Puniceibacterium sp. IMCC21224: one gene and its partner. The protein of the gene in region 2 interacts with the protein of the main gene of each other region in a pairwise test. Links are inferred from orthologs where the notes say so. Each region holds a gene or a part of one and is shown on either strand. Other genes may lie near its edges.

Evidence for each region.
Region 1: the proteins of IMCC21224_RS03600 (region 2) and rplL interact in binary tests that used the Escherichia coli proteins (3 or more experiments, as listed by UniProt). The link is inferred for Puniceibacterium sp. IMCC21224 from one-to-one orthologs.

Annotation. Positions count from the first base shown.
Region 1 is NZ_LDPY01000001.1:3,203,463-3,213,983, forward strand. The notes cover bases 1-2,911. They hold rplL (50S ribosomal protein L7/L12), read right to left. Parts: upstream 1,690-2,911; coding sequence 1,312-1,689; downstream 1-1,311. Other genes in these bases: rpoB (DNA-directed RNA polymerase subunit beta), read right to left, coding at 1-1,052; rplJ (50S ribosomal protein L10), read right to left, coding at 1,761-2,276; rplA (50S ribosomal protein L1), read right to left, coding at 2,534-2,911. Also shown: more of rplA, read right to left, coding at 2,912-3,232; rplK (50S ribosomal protein L11), read right to left, coding at 3,234-3,683; transcription termination/antitermination protein NusG, read right to left, coding at 3,810-4,346; preprotein translocase subunit SecE, read right to left, coding at 4,548-4,745; IMCC21224_RS26565 (hypothetical protein), read left to right, coding at 5,047-5,643; choW (choline ABC transporter permease subunit), read left to right, coding at 5,874-6,707; choV (choline ABC transporter ATP-binding protein), read left to right, coding at 6,704-7,717; yghU (glutathione-dependent disulfide-bond oxidoreductase), read right to left, coding at 7,782-8,645; IMCC21224_RS14895 (DUF1489 family protein), read right to left, coding at 8,811-9,242; IMCC21224_RS14900 (adenosylcobalamin-dependent ribonucleoside-diphosphate reductase), read left to right, coding at 9,368-10,521. UniProt on the Escherichia coli protein: The binding site for several of the GTPase factors involved in protein synthesis (IF-2, EF-Tu, EF-G and RF3). Is thus essential for accurate translation.
Region 2 is NZ_LDPY01000001.1:783,304-793,659, forward strand. What follows is about bases 2,831-5,576. They hold IMCC21224_RS03600 (rhodanese-related sulfurtransferase), read right to left. Parts: upstream 4,793-5,576; coding sequence 3,869-4,792; downstream 2,831-3,868. Other genes in these bases: IMCC21224_RS03595 (CynX/NimT family MFS transporter), read left to right, coding at 2,831-3,849; pncA (bifunctional nicotinamidase/pyrazinamidase), read left to right, coding at 4,899-5,492. Also shown: IMCC21224_RS03580 (cyclodeaminase), read right to left, coding at 1-502; hydroxyectoine utilization dehydratase EutB, read right to left, coding at 492-1,511; IMCC21224_RS03590 (aldose epimerase family protein), read right to left, coding at 1,551-2,513; more of IMCC21224_RS03595, read left to right, coding at 2,626-2,830; IMCC21224_RS03610 (PAS domain-containing hybrid sensor histidine kinase/response regulator), read left to right, coding at 5,594-7,930; pncB (nicotinate phosphoribosyltransferase), read left to right, coding at 7,867-9,156. UniProt on the Escherichia coli protein: Catalyzes oxygen-dependent 5-hydroxyuridine (ho5U) modification at position 34 in tRNAs, the first step in 5-carboxymethoxyuridine (cmo5U) biosynthesis.

The DNA of each region.
Region 1 (10,521 bases), 2.4 Mb from region 2 along the record:
ACACCGGCATCCACAAGATCCTTGAGTGTCCCGCCAGTGACCGCACCATCCTTGTCGACGGTCCAAGTCAGCTCGTCCCCGGCTTCGACATAAATCGCGCCGGTATCTTCGTTGATGATGTCCTTGGACACAAAGCGGCCCACGACATTTTCGAACGGTACGAGCAAATCCTTGACCTTGTCGTCGTCAATCATCTGCTTGACGGCACGCGGCGTGATCTTCTTGCCAGCTTCGGCCAGAATCTCACCGGACTCGGCATCAACCAGATCAAAGGTGGGCCGGGTTCCGCGCACACGCTCGGGGAAGAATTTGGTGATCCAGCCGCGCTGGCCCTGCGCCGCTGTGAAGGTGACTGTGTTGAAATAGGCGTCCATGATCGCCTCCTGATCCATACCAAGGGCATAGAGCAGAGTGGTCACCGGCAGTTTGCGGCGGCGGTCGATCCGGGCATAAACATTATCCTTGGCATCGAATTCAAAGTCGAGCCAGGAGCCGCGATAGGGAATGATGCGGCAGGCGAACAGCAGCTTGCCCGAGGAATGCGTCTTGCCCTTGTCATGGTCAAAGAACACACCGGGGGAACGGTGCATCTGGCTGACGATAACCCGCTCGGTGCCGTTGACAACAAAGGTGCCGTTGGGTGTCATCAGGGGCATATCGCCCATGTAGACGTCCTGTTCTTTGATGTCCTTGACCGATTTCGCGCCGGTATCTTCGTCGATATCAAACACGATAAGACGCAGCGTCACTTTCAGCGGTGCAGCATAGGTCATGTCGCGCTGCTGACATTCCTCAACATCATATTTCGGCTTTTCCAGCTCGTAGCTGACAAATTCCAGGATCGATGTTTCGTTGAAATCTTTGATCGGAAAGACCGACTGGAACACGCCTTTGATGCCTTCGCCGTCAAGCGGCTGCGGCTGGTCGCCGGATTTCAGGAAAAGATCATAGGACGATTTCTGAACTTCGATCAGATTCGGCATTTCCAGAACTTCGCGGATTTTGCCGAAATACTTGCGAAGACGTTTCTGGCCAAGAAAGCTTTGCGCCATGTCAGGTGTCACCTTTTCAGTTTCTCAACGGACGCGCGGCGCTGTCGGGCCACAGCGGCACACCCATCAGAGACGGCAGAGTTTCGATCCATTCATGGCGCCCGTCCCACCGGACGCCTCCCGATCCTTGAACCTCGCCTTAGAAAAGCCCTTTGCGCCGATATGGCTGATAAGGGCCTCTCTGAGACAGGCTCGGCTGGACCCGGCAATCTCCGGATCCAGCCTGTTTTTTCAGTATTCCGGGCGCACCCGGAACCGATTACTTGAGCTCGACTTCGGCGCCAGCTGCTTCCAGCTTGCCCTTGATCTCGTCGGCTTCGGCTTTCGAAACCTGCTCTTTGACGGCTTTGCCGCCCGCTTCAACCAGGTCTTTGGCTTCTTTGAGGCCCAGACCGGTGATTGCGCGGACTTCCTTGATCACGTTGATCTTGGAGGCGCCGGCCGATTTCAGGATGACGTCGAATTCGGTCTGCTCTTCAGCAGCGGCACCGCCGGCATCTGCCGGGCCTGCCATCATCACTGCGCCGCCAGCGGCGGGCTCGATGCCGTACTCGTCTTTCAGGATAGTTTTCAGTTCTTGTGCTTCCAGCAGCGTGAGGTTCACGATTTGCTCAGCAAGTGCTTTCAGATCAGCCATTGTGACTTCTTTCCGTATCTAAATGTGTTCCAACGTCGGGATTACAACCCCACGATGATCCCATAGGTTGCTTACGCAGCCGCCTTGTCCTCGATTGTGGACAAGATGGATGCGATATTCGAAGCAGGTGCGCCAATGGCCCCGGCAATGTTCGATGCGGGTGCGCCGATGCAGCCAACGATCGAAGCAATAAGCTCCTCGCGCGACGGCATCTTCGACACGGATTCCACACCGGCCCGGTCCAGAGCATTCTCACCCATTGCGCCGCCAAGAATTTCAAACTTCTTGTTATCTTTGGCGAAGTCCTCGGCCACCTTGGCTGCTGCCACGGGGTCCTCGGAATAGGTCAGAACGGTCATGCCCGTCAGGAAGTCAGCAATGCTTGCGCAGGGCTTTCCCTCAAGGGCGATCTTGGCGAGCCTGTTCTTGGCGACGCGTACGGATGCTTCGGCAGCGCGTGCGCGCCCCCGGAGATCCTGCATCTCTGCAACCGTGAGACCTTCGTAATGTGCTACCACCACGACGCCAGAGCTTTCGAAGATCTGGCCGAGTTCCTCGACCAATTTCTCTTTCTGGGCTCTATCCACAGTTTTACTCCAAATTTGGGGGTCTCCCCCCGGCTCATGTCAGGGTGCGGTCAGACCGCACCCGTTACGGGTCCGTAGTCAGGGTCCCGAGGCCGTGATCGCCCGAAGGTCAAAGACCTGTCGGAAATCTTGTCTCGTTTCCCATCTCAGGAAGGAATTATTCCGGATATATCCCCGGAACCCTCCGTCTCGGACAGAACGAGGCCGATATTCTGGCCCCGCATTCGCCCCGAGGCTCGCGCCCCGGAGCCAATCTGTTATTCGACGTTTGCTTCGGCCACGTCTACAGTGATACCCGGGCCCATGGTCGAGCTCAGCGCGATGCGCTTGAGGTACGTCCCCTTGGCACCGGCCGGCTTTGCCTTGGTCACGGCCGAAACGAAGGCGCGGATGTTTTCCACCAGCTTGGCCTCGTCGAACGAAACCTTGCCAACGCCTGCATGCACAACACCGGCCTTTTCAGCCTTGAACTGAACCTGACCGCCCTTGGCTGCCGTGATGGCCTCCTTGACGTCCATGGTCACAGTACCGACTTTGGGGTTCGGCATCAGGTTACGCGGGCCCAGAACTTTGCCCAGACGACCGACGATCGGCATCATGTCAGGCGTCGCGATGCAACGATCAAAGTCGATCTTGCCGCCCTGAATGGCTTCCATCAGGTCTTCGGCACCAACGATATCAGCACCAGCCGCCGTGGCTTCCTCGGCCTTGGCGCCACGTGCAAAGACAGCGACGCGAACCGTCTTGCCCGTGCCATTTGGCAGACCAACGACACCGCGAACCATCTGGTCAGCGTGACGCGGGTCAACACCAAGGTTCATGGCGATCTCGACGGTTTCATCGAACTTTGCATTGGCATTGCCCTTGATCAGGGCGACGGCCTCGGCAATCGTGATATCCTCTTTGCCGGCAAAGGCCTCACGGGCCGCGCGGGTGCGTTTTCCAAGTTTAGCCATCTTACTTAACCTCGATGCCCATGGACTTTGCGGAGCCCAGAATGATCTGCATGGCGGCCTCAACGTCGTTCGCGCTCAGGTCCTTCATCTTTGCTTCGGCAATTTCACGTACCTGCGAGACAGTCACCGATGCGACAGTCTCACGGCCCGGAAGAGGCGAACCCTTAGGACGATTGCGTTTGCCCACTGGTTTCATGCCGGCTGCCTTCTTGAGGTAATAAGACGCGGGCGGCGTCTTGATTTCCATCGTAAAGGACTTGTCCTGATAATACGTGATCACAGTCGGGCACGGCGCGCCAGGCTCCATTTCCTGCGTCTTGGCGTTGAACGCCTTGCAGAACTCCATGATATTGATGCCGCGCTGACCCAGCGCCGGACCCACGGGCGGGCTCGGGTTGGCCTGCCCGGCCTTGATCTGCAGTTTCATCTTGCCAGCAAGCTTCTTTGCCATCTGGCTACTCCTTTATGTCCAACGGCCCCCTGACGCGTCAATCGGGCCTTGTCGTTGCCGTGGTGCGGTTCGGACATCGCGATGCCAACACCTCCCACGCTTGCGGCGCCCAAAGGCGCCCTACCCTCAGGCCCCCTGCTTGGTGACCTGAGTGAATTCCAGCTCGACCGGAGTTTCCCGACCAAAGATCGACACCGCGACCCGCAGGCGCTGGGTGTCTTCGTCCACACCCTCAACCATGCCGTCGAAATCTTCGAACGGACCATCGTTGACCTTGACCCGCTCACCGATCTCAAAATGTATTAGCGTACGCGGGCTATCCTCGCCTTCCTGCACATTGTGCAGGATCGCGCTGACCTCGGCGTCGCGCATCGGCATCGGACGCCCCTGCGGACCCAAAAACCCGGTTACGCGGTTGATCGAGTTGATCAGGTGGTAGCCCCGGTCGGACATTTCCATCTTGACCAATACATAGCCCGGCATGAACCGGCGCTCGGTCGTGACCTTCTTGCCGCGGCGGATCTCGATCACCTCTTCGGTCGGCACCAGAACCTCTTCGATCTGATCCTCAAGCTCCTGTTCGGCAACCGCCGTCCGGATCTGTTCGGCGATCTTCTTCTCGAAATTCGAGAGCACGCTCACCGAATACCACCGCTTCGCCATCTGGCCTCAACCCTTATTCCTGCGCCGGGCCATACCCCGCGTCTTTTTAGACTTCCGACCTGTGGGGTCGTTCTCCGAAACGAAAATCGGCGTGCAAAACGAATCATTGCACGCCCGTATGCGGAAAGTTGCCGTTGACTACCCGTCGCGCCGCCCGAGTTCAAGTGTGCCGGGCAGCTTTTCCCAACGTTTGGGCACGTCTCAGCCGAAAAACGTCAGCATCTCCTGCACGCCACTGCGGATCACGATGTCAACCAGCGCAAAAAATACCGCCGTAAGCGACGCCATGACAAATACCATGACAGTGGTCAGCAACACCTCGCGACGCGACGGCCAGACGACCTTGGCCACTTCCGACCGGACTTGCTGAACGAACTGGAGCGGGTTTGTGCGGGCCATGGATATCTTCTCTGTTAGGTTGGCCGCTGACATACGGGGTTGCGGTTCCGGTTTCAAGTGCGCACACACCCGCCCGCCTGTAGCGGGATCGTGATAGCAACACTGCGTCGCGACATGGAACCGGACGCCAACTAAATGCGTTCATGCGATTCCTTTTGTTTGATTTGTCTTTCCCTAATATTATCAACCGTTTGTGAACTCGGAATTCGACGGGAACGAAATTCGTATTTGCTGGTTGTCCTTTCATACCACGGCGCATGACGATGAGAGCGCCGGGCGAAAACGATAAAGGAGTACCATTATGAAACGCTTTATGATTGCAACCGCCCTTACCCTCAGCATGGCCGGTGGCGCTATGGCCGCGACCGAAGGCGAGATCGTCCAGATCGAAAGATACCTGCCCGATGTTGACGCGTCGACGCTCACCGATACTCAGGTTGCGAGCGCCATGAACATCATCAACAGCAGCGACATGACCAGCGAAGACATCGCCACACTGCGCAGCGTTGTAGAGGGAGCTGAATTCAAGGCTTCGCACTCATCTTCCTCGATGCTAAGTGCCGAAGAAATCGCGATACTTCAGCCGTATACCCCCGGCGTTGATCTGACCATGGTGTCGCGCGCTCAGGCACAGCCCGCTCTGGCAGTGATCAACAGCGGTGAGGCAAATGCCGATATGGGCGGCACTGTCTCTGCGATTATCATCGGCACGGACGAGGCCATCGGCGAAGGCAATTCAGCCACCGCCGGTCAGGTTGCTGCCCTCAAGCACTTCATGCCCGATCTGGATGTGAGCGCGCTGTCCGAAGCCCAGTTGAAATCGGCCCTGGCGGCGGTGAACAGCGGTACGGGTACCAACGAAGTCCGCTCCCAGCTGGAGACGATTGCGAAAAGCTGATTCAATTATCGGCCTAAGTGAATGCCTAAACAACAAAGGGGGACCATCTTTGGATGGTCCCCCTTTCTCTGTGCCGCAAGGACTTTTACCGTCTTTCCCCGCCCCCAGCGCACGAATGGGAAAATTCCGTTGCGGAACGCTTCCTATCACCGTCGATGAAGCGCCCAGACCTCTTGCATCCCGCGCGCGACACGCCATGCTGCGCGAAAACCCAAGGGGGCATTGCTGAAATGAACTGGCTGACCGACTACAAAATCCCGGTGGGGGATGTGGCCGAGGCCGTCTTTGGCTGGCTACAACAGAATGGTGGCTGGTTTTTTGATGGTTTGGCACTGGGCCTTGAGGCGATGATCGACGCAGTGCTCTGGGTGCTGCAGACGCCGCCGACGCTGTTGGTGATCGCCGCCTTTGTGGCTGGAACATGGGCCTTGCAGCGAGGCTGGAAAATTCCGCTTTTCGTGGGCCTCGGGTTCCTCTTCATCGTCAATCAGGGCTATTGGGAAGAAACAACCGAAAGCCTGACCCTCGTCTTGTCAGCCTGTGTTGTCTGCATGGGCGTGGGTGTTCCCATTGGTATCGCTGTGGCGCATCGGCCCAGATTATATGCCGCGATGCGTCCAGTGCTGGACCTGATGCAGACGCTGCCAACCTTTGTATACCTCATCCCGGCGATCGTGTTCTTTGGCATCGGTATGGTGCCAGGGCTGATCGCCACGGTGATCTTTGTGGTGCCTGCGCCGATCCGGCTGACCCATCTCGGGATTTCCAGCACCCCTACAGAGCTGCTGGAAGCAGCCGAGTCCTTTGGCGCGAAACCCAGCCAAACCCTTTGGAAAATCGAATTGCCTTATGCCCTGCCGCAAATCATGGCGGGGTTGAACCAAACAATCATGCTGTCGCTGTCGATGGTGGTGATCGCAGCACTTGTAGGTGCCGACGGGCTGGGCGTCCCGGTGGTGCGGGCGCTGAACCGCGTCGACACTGGCCTCGGATTCGAAAGCGGTTTTGTCATTGTGGTGGTTGCCATCATGCTGGATCGGATGCTGCGGGTGGGTGACAAATGAACAAGGCAGTTTCATTCGACAAAGTCTCGATCGTCTTTGGCCCGAAACCCGAGGCGGCGCTGCCACTGATGGACCGAGGACAAAGCCGGTCCGAAGTGCAGCAGGCGACCGACCAGATCCTGGGCGTGCACAATTGTTCGCTTGATGTGGAGGAAGGTGAGATCCTGGTTCTAATGGGGCTCTCAGGATCGGGTAAATCGACGCTGCTGCGGGCCGTCAACGGGCTGAACCCGGTGGCACGCGGTGCGGTGAGGGTGAATGACGGCGGCATGATGGTCGACGTTACCAAATGCAACGCCAACGCCCTGCGCCGCATCCGCCAGAGCCGTGTGGCCATGGTGTTCCAGCAGTTTGGTCTGCTGCCCTGGCGCACGGTTGCCGAAAATGTCGGGTTTGGCCTTGAGCTGGCCGGCGTCCCCACAGCGGAACGGGCGCAGAAGGTTTCAGAACAACTTAGCCTCGTGGGACTATCCGAACGGGCGAACGCCAAAGTGGCGGAACTGTCCGGCGGCATGCAACAGCGCGTGGGCCTGGCGCGGGCCTTTGCCACTCAGGCGCCGATCCTACTGATGGACGAACCATTCTCAGCGCTCGACCCGCTGATCCGATCGCGCCTTCAGGATGAATTGCTAGACCTGCAACGCGATTTGAAACGCACGATCATCTTCGTCAGCCACGATCTCGACGAAGCCTTTAAACTGGGTGGCCGGATCGCAATCATGCAGGGTGGACGCATCGTGCAATGCGGCACCCCACGCGAGATTTTTTCAGCTCCAGCCTCAGACTACGTTGCCGATTTTGTCGCAAACATGAATCCGCTCGGAGTACTGACCGCACGCGACGTGATGCTGCCTGCAAAACCTGCGGGTCTACCTACGGTGAATGCCGAGATGCCGGTGCGGGATGTCATGGCCCAGCTTGCGGGGCGACCTTGGCTGGCTGTTGAACAACTAGGCACGGTGATTGGCAGTGTCAGTGCCGACTCTATCGTTGCCCGGTTGAGCGCATAGGCTAGCGGCTGACCCCAAGAATTTTCGTACGAAAATTCTTGGGGTATACTTCGAGTGTTGCGGACTATTCAGCCGCGATCTTGTCCTGCGTTTTGGTGTCAAAATCCGAAGCGTCATGGCGCTCGCGCAGCTGGGTTTCCGGCTCACCAAAAGCGCGATTCACCATACGCCCACGCTGTACGGCGGGACGGGCGTCGATCTCGGTCGCCCACCGCAACACATTCGCATAGCTTTCCACGTCAAGGAATTCGGCCGCAGAGTAAAGCCGCCCCAGAACAAGCTGCCCATACCACGACCAGATTGCCATATCGGCGATGGTATAGTCGGGGCCCGCAAGATAGGGCGTTTCGGCCAGCCGCTTATCCAGAACATCTAGCTGACGCTTGGTCTCCATCGCGAAGCGGTTGATCGGATATTCCCACTTTTCCGGGGCGTAGGCGTAGAAATGGCCGAAACCGCCCCCCAGATAGGGCGCGGACCCCATCTGCCAGAACAGCCAGCTTAGCATTTCGGGCCGCGCCGAAGGGGCCCCCAGAAAGGCGCCGAACTTTTCCGCAAGATGCAGCAGAATAGCACCGGATTCAAAAATCCGCACCGGGGTATCGCCACTGTGATCCATCAACGCTGGAATCTTGGAATTCGGATTCACGCTGACAAAGCCGCTGCCGAACTGATCCCCATCGCCGATCTTGATCAACCATGCATCGTATTCGGCATCTCTGTGTCCTGCGGCCAGAAGCTCTTCGAACATCACGGTGACCTTGACCCCATTGGGCGTCGCCAGTGAGTAGAGCTGGAACGGGTGTTCGCCCACTGGCAGTTCCCGATCCTGGGTCGGACCGGAAATAGGACGATTGATGCTGGCAAACTGGCCACCGCTCGCGGCGTCCCAAGTCCAGACTTTGGGCGGGGTATAGGTATCGGTCATGGCAGAGGCGTCCTTTGATTTCTGCATCGAAAGAGAGATGTCCCGACACAAGATATGCAGGCGAGCAGAAAATGCCAGACGCGACCTCGGATTCGATACCTGTATCACGGCACAAGCTCTGTCCGGTGGGCAAGAACTTCGCCCCATTCGCTGTTGCTGCGGCGTTCAGAGCACGCCAATCTCGGCCAGCGCCCCAGCAAGTTCAGGCGGCAGCGCGTCCTCATGCGCCCGGGCGCCGGACAGGTCCACAGGCGCGTCGCCAGGGGCGAGATAGCGCCAGCCCTGAAACGGGCGCCGCGTGGCGGGGGTGGTGCGGATCAATTCCGGGTCCAGGACGATGGCACAGCGCCGTATGCCGTCGGCGCTGTCATGCTCATCCAGCCGCAGGATACGCTGGCGACATTGCACCAGCCCCTTGATCACCCAGTAGATCGAACCGCCGTTCAGCACGTCGGCCTCGCGGCGCGGCCTCATTCGGGTGACATGGCGCGGCAAACCGTCCGCTGTCTGCGCTCGGCCCGATGCCTGCCAAGCGGCGAGATCCTCAACCGACTCGGTGCCGACGCTGAGCTTCAGGATGTGCGTGATTTTATCCACAGTGATATCCCCCAAACCTTCCCCAGCGGCAGAACATATGGTATGTAGTTCACCCTGTTCTCCAAGCGCTGGTATGCTATCTCGCAGATAATCCTATTGCACGCCGAATCCAAGGGAATCGCCACATGACCCGCTTTGCAGCCCCCATCGCCGAACAGATCTGGGACATGAAGTACCGTCTGAAAGAAACCAACGGTACACCGATAGACGCCACAATCGAAGGCACCTGGCGGCGTATTGCTCGGTCTCTGGCCGAGGTCGAGGACGCGCCCGCGGTCTGGGAAGAGAAATTTTACGCCGCGCTGGAGGATTTCAAATACCTCCCCGCCGGGCGAATCATCGCCGGTGCCGGCACCGGGCGGGCCGTGACGCTGTTCAACTGCTTTGTCATGGGCACGGTCCCCGACAGTATGGGGGGCATTTTCGAAATGCTGCGCGAGGCGGCGCTGACCATGCAGCAGGGCGGCGGCATTGGCTATGATTTCAGCACGATCCGACCCAAGGGTGCAGGGGTCAAGGGCGTGGCGGCGGATGCCTCGGGCCCGCTCAGCTTTATGGATGTGTGGGACGCGATGTGCCGCACCATCATGTCCGCCGGCAGCCGCCGCGGCGCGATGATGGCGACCATGCGTTGCGATCACCCCGATATCGAAGGCTTTATCGCTGCCAAGGCGGACTCGGCCCGCTTGCGCATGTTTAACCTGTCGGTGCTGATCACCGATCCCTTCATGGATGCGGTTAAGGCGAACGGCCCCTGGGATCTTGTGTTCGGCGGCACCGTCTACCAAACCGTTCAGGCCCGCGACCTATGGAACCGGATTATGAAGGCAACCTATGACTACGCCGAACCCGGCGTAATCTTTATCGACCGGATCAATCAGGCCAACAATCTGAGCTATGTCGAAACCATCGCCGCCACCAACCCCTGCGGCGAACAGCCCCTGCCCCCCTACGGCGCCTGTCTTTTGGGGTCGATCAACATGGCCCGTCTGGTTACGGACCCGTTTGGCGATGCCGCCGGACTGGACGAGGCCGCGCTAAGCGAGCTGGTCGCCACCGCCGTGCGGATGATGGACAATGTCGTCGATGCGTCGAAGTTTCCGCTGCCGCAGCAGGCCGAAGAGGCCCGCAACAAACGTCGAATCGGTTTAGGGGTCACTGGGCTGGCCGACGCCCTGCTCATGGTCGGTCTGCGCTATGGCTCTGAAGAGGCGGCGCGTCAAACCGAGCAATGGCTGCATGCGATCGCCCGCGCCGCATATCTGGCGTCGGTGGATTT
Region 2 (10,356 bases):
CGTCCCGTCCCCAGACCAGCGCCTGAGTGAACGGGCGGACCAGATGTGCCGCTTGCATCTGCAATCGTGCTTGCAGACCGGTCCCGATCACGCCCGCCGTAGAGACGTCTGCCGGGGCCAAATGTCGCGCTGCCACGGCACCAGCGGCGGCAGTCCGCAGATCCGTCAGATAGCCATTGTCGAGCAGCACCGCCCGAACCTGACCAGTGTGTGCAGAAAACACCACCATCAGCCCGCTCAGGCTGGGCAGGCCCAGCGCGGCATTGCCAAAGAAACCGGTGCTGATCTTGATCGCAAAACTGTCAAAGCCGGGGATGCAGGCGGTCTTGATATCCACCTCGCCGTTCTGCGTGGCAAGGTCCATTGACAGCACCGGCGGCATAACCACGCCGCCCTGCGCCAGCGCCACAAACGCCCGTTCGATCACATCGACCAGCCCGAGATCAAGCGTGACCGCCTTGCGCAGGTCAGCCTCGGTCAGGATGCGGATGTCATCCGGCATAGGCGCTTCCTTTTATCGTTACGTCACCCAGGGTCACATCCTGCCCGGTCACGATCCGTGACAGCATCGGCATATCCAGATTGCGCCCCGTCAGGATCGTCCCGAGCGGGCCACTCGGTGCGACCTTGCCGGCCTGAACCGCGGCGATGCCGACGACACTGGCACCTTCGGCGATTATACGTTCCTCGTAAAACAGGGTTTGTAGCGCGCGATAAATCTCGTCCTCGGACACCAGCACCACATCGTCCAGAAAGTCGCGGCACATCGGCAAGGTCAGCCGGTTGCCCGCGCCGATGCCGCCTCCCAGGCTGTCGGCCAGACTGGCGACTTCGGTCACGCCGACCGGGTGCCCGGCACGAATGCTTTGCTCCATTGCGGCACCGCGATCCATGCTGACGCCGACCAGCCTGATCCCGGGTTTCAGCGCCTTGGCGGCACAGGCAACCCCCGCCGCCAGACCACCGCCAGAAAGAGGAACCAGCAGGGTTTCGAGGTCTGGCACCTGACGCAGCATCTCGAAGCCGATGGTGCCTTGTCCTGCGATCACATTCGGATCGTCAAAGGGCGGAATTTCGACCAGCCCTTCTTGGGCGACCAGCCGCAGGCATTCCGCCTGCGCATCGTCCTGAGAGGTGCCGGTAATGCGAACCTCTGCCCCAAGGGCGCGAATGCCGTCGATCTTGGTCTGTGGCACAAGGGCGGACATGCAGATCACCGCGCGCAGCCCTGTCCGGGCCGCAGCCCAGGCGACGCCGCGCCCGTGGTTGCCAGTTGAACAGCAGGTCACGCCTGTTACCGTGTCCGGCAGGGTCGCGACAGCATTGACCGCACCACGGAGTTTGAAAGCACCGATGGGCTGAGCGGTTTCCAGCTTGAGCCAGAAGGGCTGTCCGTAGGTGGTCTGCATATAAGGCGATGGCACCATGGGCGTATTGTCAGCCACACCGCGCAGCACATGCGCCGCGCGTAAAATGTCAGCCGGTGTCACCAAGGGCGTGGGCGTTGTCACGATGCCTCTCATAGTCACAACAGATACCCAGACAGACGATCAGGCATCCGGCGCAATCTCGATCTCGAGTTTCTGAAAATAATCGCGGCCCGGCTCACACAGGCTTTGTTCCAGCGCATCGGTGCCAAACGCCACCGGCATCCCCTGCGCTTCAAGACAGATCCCGGCAAACGGTGCATGTGGGGGGCCGGGCAGCGGGCTGCCATGTGGCCCGAGCGTGTTCGAGGTATAGAGCTGAAGACCACGTTCCTGCGACCAGAGCCGCAGACGCATGCCGTTGGGGGCGGTGACCTCGGCCTTGGGCTGTGTCGTCTGGTTCAGCAGCAGATTGCCGTCCCATCCAGCGCGCTCTTGGTCGGCATCTTCGAGCCGCTTGGGCGTGCGAAAGTCATAACGTGTGCCATCGACCGGGTCGATCCGGCCCATCGGCATGTTGTCGGCGGCATTGGGGGTGTAGGTGTCGGCGTCAATACGCAGGACGTGATCGCGTACCGTGCCGTTGCCCATCAGATTGAAATAAATGTGCTGGGCCAGGTTGATCGGCGTCTTTTGCGACGGCGTGCCCGTCATAATGTAGGTCAGACGGTGCCCATCAAGCCGCATTTCGACGCTGAAATCGACCGCCCCCGGATATCCCTGATCCAGATCTGTCGAGTGGTGGCGCAGCAGCACGGCGCGGGCGCCGTCCCGGTCCATTTGCCAGTTGCTCAGGCCCAGCCCACCGGGGCCGCCGTGAATATGGTTCGGGCCTGAATTGGCGGGCAGTCGGTAGGTGGTTCCGTCGATGTCAAACCGGGCGTTGCGGATCCGGTTCACGACGCGCCCGCAGACTGTGCCCATGGCAACTGGGTTGGTGCGGTAATCCTCGGGGTTGGCGTAGCCCAGTACGACATGGGTGTCGCCGACCTGCCAATCCTGCACTGCGCAGCCCATTGACAGGACAGCGATACGCACATCGCCATCCTGCAGAACGTGGCGTTCGATCGGGGTGTCTTGGGTCATCTGCGCTGCTCCTGCTGTCGCTGCTACACTGTGCCCGAAGCGAGGCGACGTCAAACCGTTGTGGTCGCTTTCCGGCTATACCATCCGCGGCAAAGCGGCATAGGGTGCGCGCATGAGCACGACATCTATTTTTGACAGCCGCTATTCCTGGATTCGTCTGGGTGTGACCCTGTTGATTGCCGTCATGGGCAATGTCGGCATGTGGGCGATCATCGTCATCATGCCAGCGGTCGAGGCCGAATTTGGTGCAGGCCGGGCCGAGGCGTCGCTGCCCTATACCACTACCATGATCGGCTTTGCGCTGGGCAACCTGCTGATTGGTCGCGCGGTCGACTGCTGGGGCATGAGCCTGTCGTTGATCGGCGCGGCGTTGTTGATCGCGGCCAGCTATGCCGCGGCGGCGCTGAGCCCTTCGATCGCTGTGCTGAGCCTGGTGCAGATTGCCGTCGGATTTGGCACGGCGTCCTGTTTCGGGCCGCTGATTGCCGACATTTCACAGTGGTTCATGGCGCGGCGCGGGATTGCCGTGGCTGTCGCCGCATCGGGGAACTATCTGTCCGGGGCGATCTGGCCGGCGCTGCTGGGCTGGTTTGCGGCAGACGCCGGATGGCGCTGGATCTACTCGGCGCTGGCGGTGCTGACGCTGCTGATCATGCTGCCGCTGGCCCTGCTGCTGCGCCGCCGGGTTCCCGAAGACGCGACGCAGGCCGCCGAGGCCCAAGCCTCGACTCGTGCCCGCGCCACCGGGTTCACACCGCGCCAGTTGCAAGTGATGCTGGGGCTGGCAGGCGTTGGCTGTTGCGTGGCGATGTCGATGCCGCAGGTCCATATCGTCTCGCTCTGCGTTGATATGGGGTTTGGCGCGGTTGCCGGAACCGAGATGCTGTCACTGATGTTGCTGGGCGGCGTGGTGTCGCGACTGATATCGGGTGTGATGGCGGACCGGTTGGGCGGCGTTCGCACGTTGCTGATCGGCTCCACGCTGCAATGTCTGGCGTTGTTTCTTTACCTCCCTGCAGGAGGGTTGGTGTCGCTCTATATGGTCAGCCTGGTGTTTGGGCTGAGCCAGGGCGGAATCGTGCCCTCGTATGCCCTGATCGTGCGGGAATATATGCCCGCCCGCGAGGCCGGCGCCCGCGTCGGATTCGTTTTGATGATGACGATCATGGGCATGGCGCTGGGCGGTTGGATGTCAGGTGTGATCTATGACGTGACCGGTAGCTACGAATGGGCGTTCCTGAACGGCATCGCCTGGAACGGCCTGAATATCGCTATCATGATCGTAATCCTGTTGCGCGGGCAACGGGGGCAACGGCTGAACGCTTCGGTTGCGTGATCAAGAGGCCGGGCTGGACCTAACGGGTATCGTCGGGGATATCAGCGTGCAGATGCCGTTCACCGCGCCCTTCGGCAAGGCGGATCTGTTTTTGCCGTTCCCTAAACCGGGCCTTGTCCGCGTCGGATGTCTTGTCAGCGCACAGGTGGCAGGACACGCCCACCTCGTATTCGGGGCGGTTGCGATCTTTGGGTAGGATCGGCAGGCGGCAGGCATGGCACAGCAGATGCGGCCCCTCGCTTAGGCCATGTCCGACCGAAACGCGGCCATCAAAGACAAAGCAATCGCCCTGCCATGTGCTCTGATCCTGTGGCACCTCTTCGAGGTATTTCAGGATGCCGCCCCTGAGGTGGTACACCTCGTCGACGCCTTGCCCCAGAAGATAGTTGGTGGATTTTTCGCAGCGAATGCCGCCGGTGCAAAACATCGCGATGCGTTTGTTGTGAAATCGATGTTTGTTCGCCTCCCACCAGGCCGGGAAATCCCGAAACCGTTCGGTTTGTGGGTCGATCGCGCCGTCAAACGTGCCGATGCTGACCTCGTAGGCGTTGCGGGTGTCGATCACCGCCACATCCGGTGCGGTGATCAGCGCGTTCCAGTCTGCCGGATCAACGTAATGCCCGGTCCCGGCCAGCGGATCGACATCCGGCTGCCCCATGGTCACGATCTCACGCTTGAGCCGGACCTTCAAGCGGGCGAATGGGCGATCCTGCGCGGTCGATGTTTTCCAGTCCAGCGCCTCCAGCCCCGGCAGGGTCCGCAGATGCGTCAGAACCGCGTCAATTCCGTCCGCTGGCCCCGCTATGGTTCCGTTGATCCCCTCATGCGCCAGCAGCAGCGTGCCGGTCACATTCTGCGACTGGCAGAACGCGTGCAGCGGCGCCTGCCATGCGGCGGGGTCCGGGATGCGGGTAAAATGATAGAGGGCGGCGACCTTGAACATGCCAGCGATCTAAGCTGACGGATCGCCGGGATCAAGCCTGCCGACACCAGCTTGACCGTTGCCGCCGCGATGCCTACCCCTGAGGCACCGCATAAGGGAGACGGATATGCAGGCGCTGATCGTGATTGACGTCCAGAATGATTTTTGCCCCGGCGGTGCTCTGGCCGTGGCCGAAGGCGACGAGGTTGTCGCACCGATCAACGCCATGATGGCGGATTTTGACGCGGTGGTTCTGACACAGGATTGGCACCCGGCGGGCCATTCGTCCTTTGCCAGTCAGCATCCGGGCAAGGCCCCGCTGGAGTTAACCGAGATGCCGTATGGGCCGCAGGTGCTTTGGCCCGACCATTGCGTTCAGGGATCAAAGGGGGCGGAATTTCATCCGGACCTGGACACCCACCGTGCCGATCTGATTATCCGCAAGGGATTCCGCGCCGCGATTGACAGCTATTCGGCGTTTTTCGAGAATGACCGCCAGACGCCGACGGGGCTGGACGGATATCTGCGGGCGCGCGGCATCGACACGCTGACGATGGTGGGCCTCGCAACGGATTTTTGCGTCCATCATTCAGCGTTGGATGCTGTGCGGGCTGGGTATGCTGTCACTTTGGTGCAATCCGCTGCGCGCGGTATCGATGTTGGCGGTTCTTTGGCGGCAGCACTGGCTGAAATGCGCAGCGCCGGTGTGGCCTTGTCCTGAGTCGTTGCCGAATTCTTAACTCCCTGCGGGGTACTCGGGTAAGCATGTGAATATCCGGGGTCTGATGTATGGCGATTGCCGCTCCTTCAGTTGACGCACGCATGGCAGCTTTTGAGGCGCGTCATTCGCCCGAGGGTCTGATCTTGCGTTATGCGCACGGGCGGCAGGCGCATTTCGTTGCACGGCAGGTGCTGACGGTTGTCGGGTCTCTTGCACTGGCGATTCTGGTGTCGCCCCATATTGGCATTCTAGTGCTGAGCCTCGCCCTGCTGGGCGAGGGCGTCGATTGGATTGTGCTGCGCCAGGTACCGAATTTCATTGCCAAGGGTTGGGAGTTTCGGCGGATCGAACAGATCACCGGCGGTTCGGCGGCGTTTCAGGCGCTGACCATTGCGGCCTGCGTGCTGTTCACGCTGCTCGCGCTGCCGGACTCGGATCCTGACTTTTTCGCGTTGGCGTTTCTGAGTGGGGCGGCGATGGACGCCGGGCTGGCTTATCCGTTTCATCCCCTAGCTGCGCGATTCCGGCTATGGATCTATGCTGGAACCTGTTGCGCGTTTCTGAATATTGAATTTGCGCTTTCCAGGTCTCTCGATGCGCATCACGCCTACAATTTTCTGGCGGTCTCCATGATGATCTACATGGTGCGGATGTTTTTGACGTTCACGATCCGCAGCTTTGAGCGCAACCTGCACCACAACCGCGAGTTGCTTCAAAGCGCCTGGAACTTGGAGATTGCGAATAGCGAATTGCACGACACTCAGCGCGAGGCGCGGCAATTGTCGCTGGTGGCACGACATGCCAACGACAGCGTGGTTATCTCCGGATTGGATGGGGCGATCCTATGGACCAACGCCGCCTTTACCCGGATAACCGGTTACTCGGCGGCTGAGGCAAAGGGTTGCAGTATCGGTGATCTGCTCAACGGACCTGAGACATCGCCGGACACCATTCGCAGCATTCGCGAGGCGAACAGTGCCGGTCAGCCGATCCGATCCGAGATTCTGAATTACAGAAAGGATGGGCAACAGATCTGGATCGATTCCAACTCCGTGCCAGTCAGGGGAGAGGACGGCGCAGTCGATGTGGTTGTCGCCATTGAGCGCAATGTGACTGACGCCAAAGAACATGCCAGACAGCTGGCCGACGCAATGCACAAGGCACAGGACGCCGCCCGCGCCAAGGCCGCGTTCCTCGCCACGATGAGCCACGAAATTCGCACGCCAATGAATGGTATCATTGGCATGGCGGATCTGCTGAGCGACGCGGATCTGAGCGAGGAGCACCGTCAATACCCCGCGATCATCCGGACCTCGGCCGGCGCGTTGCTCAAGATCATCGATGATATTTTGGACTATTCCAAACTTGGTGCCGACAAGATGCGGGTTGAGTCGACGCCATTTTGTCTTGCGGCCTGTATTCGCGATGCAGCACAGGTACTGCGGTCTGCCGCGCGCGAGAAAAAATTGTATCTGGACATAAGCCACGACAGTGCGCTGCCTGATCCCGTCCTGGGCGATGCTGGGCGGCTTCGCCAAATCCTAATAAATCTGCTGGGCAACGCGGTCAAATTTACGACCAGCGGTGGTGTCACATTGCGGGTCACCTCGACGCCCGAAGCGCAGGGATACCGGATCGATATTCGCGTCACCGACACTGGCTTTGGCGTCGCACCCGAAAACGCAGAGCGGATTTTCGAGCAGTTCGAGCAGGTTGATACCCAGACGACGCGCGCCTTTGGTGGTACCGGACTGGGGCTGGCAATCTCGCGCGAGTTGGCACAGCGCATGGGGGGCGATCTCAGTCTGGACGTAGATCACGTCGGTCCGGGGGCAGCGTTTGCGCTACGGTTCCGGGTTGGGCATACCAGCCGTGATGCCGACGCTGCCGGACAGACGACTTCCCAACCCGCAGTCTCGGGGACCCGCTATACACACAGCCTTGCCGGGCTCAGGCTGTTGGTGGCCGATGACAATGGCACCAACCGCCTGTTGATCGAGCGCTTCTTAAAGGATTTGCAGATCGACCTCAGTTTTGCCTGCGACGGGCACGAAGTTCTGGGACTAGAGCAAGAGCTTCGGCCCGATGTGATCCTGATGGATATTTCGATGCCCGGTCTCGACGGGTTAGCTGCGACACGGGTGCTGCGGGCGCGCCAGCGGCCACAACCCCGCATCGTGGCACTGACGGCAAACGCTTTTGAATCCGATCGAGTGGCCTGTCTTGCGGCTGGCATGGATGATTTCCTGTCAAAGCCGGTCCGCAGGTCGCAACTGATCGAGGCGTTGCACCGGAACTGGCGGGCGGAGAAACCGCTTGGAACCCACCCGCCGCATGACGTATCACGGCACGGATCAACGCATGAGGCCTCTCAGTGGATATCGCAACCCGTGTCTGGAACCATAAATGGAAAATCGACCCGATCGTCCGGTCCCTGATTGACACGGATTTTTACAAGCTGCTGATGTGTCAGTCGGTGTTCCGCAATAATCGGGACACGCAGGTGACGTTCAGCCTCATAAACCGGTCAACGGATATACCGCTGGCGCGGCTGATCGATGAGGGTGAATTGCGTGAACAGCTTGACCATATCCGATCGCTGTCGCTGACACGTGGTGAATCGACCTGGATGCGCGGCAACACCTTTTATGGCAAACGCCAGATGTTTCGCCCGGATTTCATGGACTGGTTCGAAAACCTGTCGTTGCCGCCCTACCACCTTGAGCGGGTCGGCGATCAGTATGAACTGACGTTTGAGGGGGCCTGGCCAGAGGTCATGCTATGGGAAATTCCGGCTCTTGCTGTGTTGATGGAGCTGCGTGGTCGCGCCGTTCTGAATGACATGGGGCGGTTCGAACTACAGGTGCTCTATGCCCGCGCCATGACCAAGCTATGGGAAAAGGTTGGGCACCTGCGCGATGTCCCCGATCTGCGTATCGCCGATTTCGGAACGCGGCGGCGGCATTCCTTTTTGTGGCAGGACTGGTGTGTTCAGGCGATGACCGAAGGGCTGGGCCGCCGCTTTACCGGGACATCCAACTGCCTCATCGCCAAGAATCGCGATCTTGAGGCGATCGGCACCAACGCCCATGAATTGCCTATGGTGTATGCCGCAATGGCACCTGATGATGCCGCGTTGTCTCGCGCGCCCTACGATGTTCTGGCCGACTGGCACGAGGAACACGAAGGCAATCTGCGGATCATTCTGCCCGACACATTTGGCACCGACGGTTTCCTGCGCAACGCGCCGGACTGGCTGGCGGGCTGGACCGGAATGCGCATCGACAGCGGCGATCCGGCCACAGGGGCAGAGCGCGCAATCCGCTGGTGGCAGCAGCGCGGCGAAGATCCGCGCGATAAACTGGTGATCTTTTCCGATGGTCTGGACGTGGACAAGATCCTCGAACTGCACAAACAGTTTCTGGGGCGCGTTCGTGTCAGCTTTGGCTGGGGCACTCTTCTCACCAATGATTTCCGGGGGCTGACTCCGGATGACCGGCTTGCGCCCTTTAGTCTGGTTTGCAAGGCAATCTCGGCGAATGGAAACCCCACAGTGAAATTGTCAGACAACCCCCGCAAGGCGATGGGCCCTGCCGATCAGATTGCCCGATACAAGCGCGTGTTCGACGTCGGTACGCAGCAGGAATTCGAAGTGGTCGTCTGATCCGACAGGAACTGCCGTTCCTTTTGGCGACATGACACTCTAGGACGCGTCCCGAACGCACCCCAGAGGGGATGACATGACCCAGACTTACCCAGTTTATGGGCGCATCGACGGCCCCATCGTGATGATTGGCTTTGGTTCGATCGGCAAAGGCACCTGGCCGTTGATCGAACGGCATTTTGACTGTGACGCCAACAAGTTGACGGTGATCGAACCGAATGCCGGGCAGGCCAATTTCTTGCGTCAGCATGGGCTGAACCATCTACAAGTGGCCATAACCAAATAAAACTATCGCGAGGTTTTGGGAGAGTTGTTCAGGGAGGGCAGAGGGTTCTGCGTCAACCTGTCGGTAGATACCTCCTCGCTCGATTTGATGAAATATTGCCGCGAGCTGGGTGTGCTGTATATCGATACGGTGGTCGTACCTTGGGCCGGATTCTACTTTGACACTCAGAACAATGACGAGGCGACTGGGCCAAGCTGCTGCAAACGCTTGGCGTCAAGGGTGTCCATATTGCGGAACGTGACACGCAGGCCCGCCGTCTGCCCCGCCCGCGCAATGTCTTTGTGAACACCTGGTCGGTCGAGGGGTTTATATCCGAAGGGTTTCAGCGCGCCGAACTGGGCTGGGGCACGCACGAGACCTGGTTTCCCGAGAACGGCCATTCCTATGACACTGGCTGTCAGGCCGGAATATGGCTGGATCGACCCGGTGCGATCACCCGCGTGCACACGTGATGTCCGACCCCTGGTCCGCAATTCGATTATTTGCTGACCCATAACGAAGCGATCTCGATCTCGGACTATTTCACCGTGGGGGCCGCGGCCGCGCCCGAGTTCCGTCCGACCTGCCACTATGCCTATCATCAGTCGGACGCCGCCGTGCTGTCCCTGCACGAGATGTTCGGTTCGGGCCGCCAACAGACCAAACACCACATCCTGACCGATGACGAGATCGCCGAAGGCATCGACGAGCTTGGGGTACTGCTGTTCGGCCACCGGAAAATGCGCTTTGGTATGGGTCACGTCTGTCGAATGCGGAAAGCCGCGATCTGGCACCGTACTAGAACGCCACGGGCCTCTAGGTCAGTTCCGCCGTGCTGGCTGGTATGGTTTGGGCGCTTGAAAACCCGAATGCCGGGATAGTTGGGACGGACGAGATGGATCACGCGCGCTGTCTTGAGGTGCAAAAACCCTATC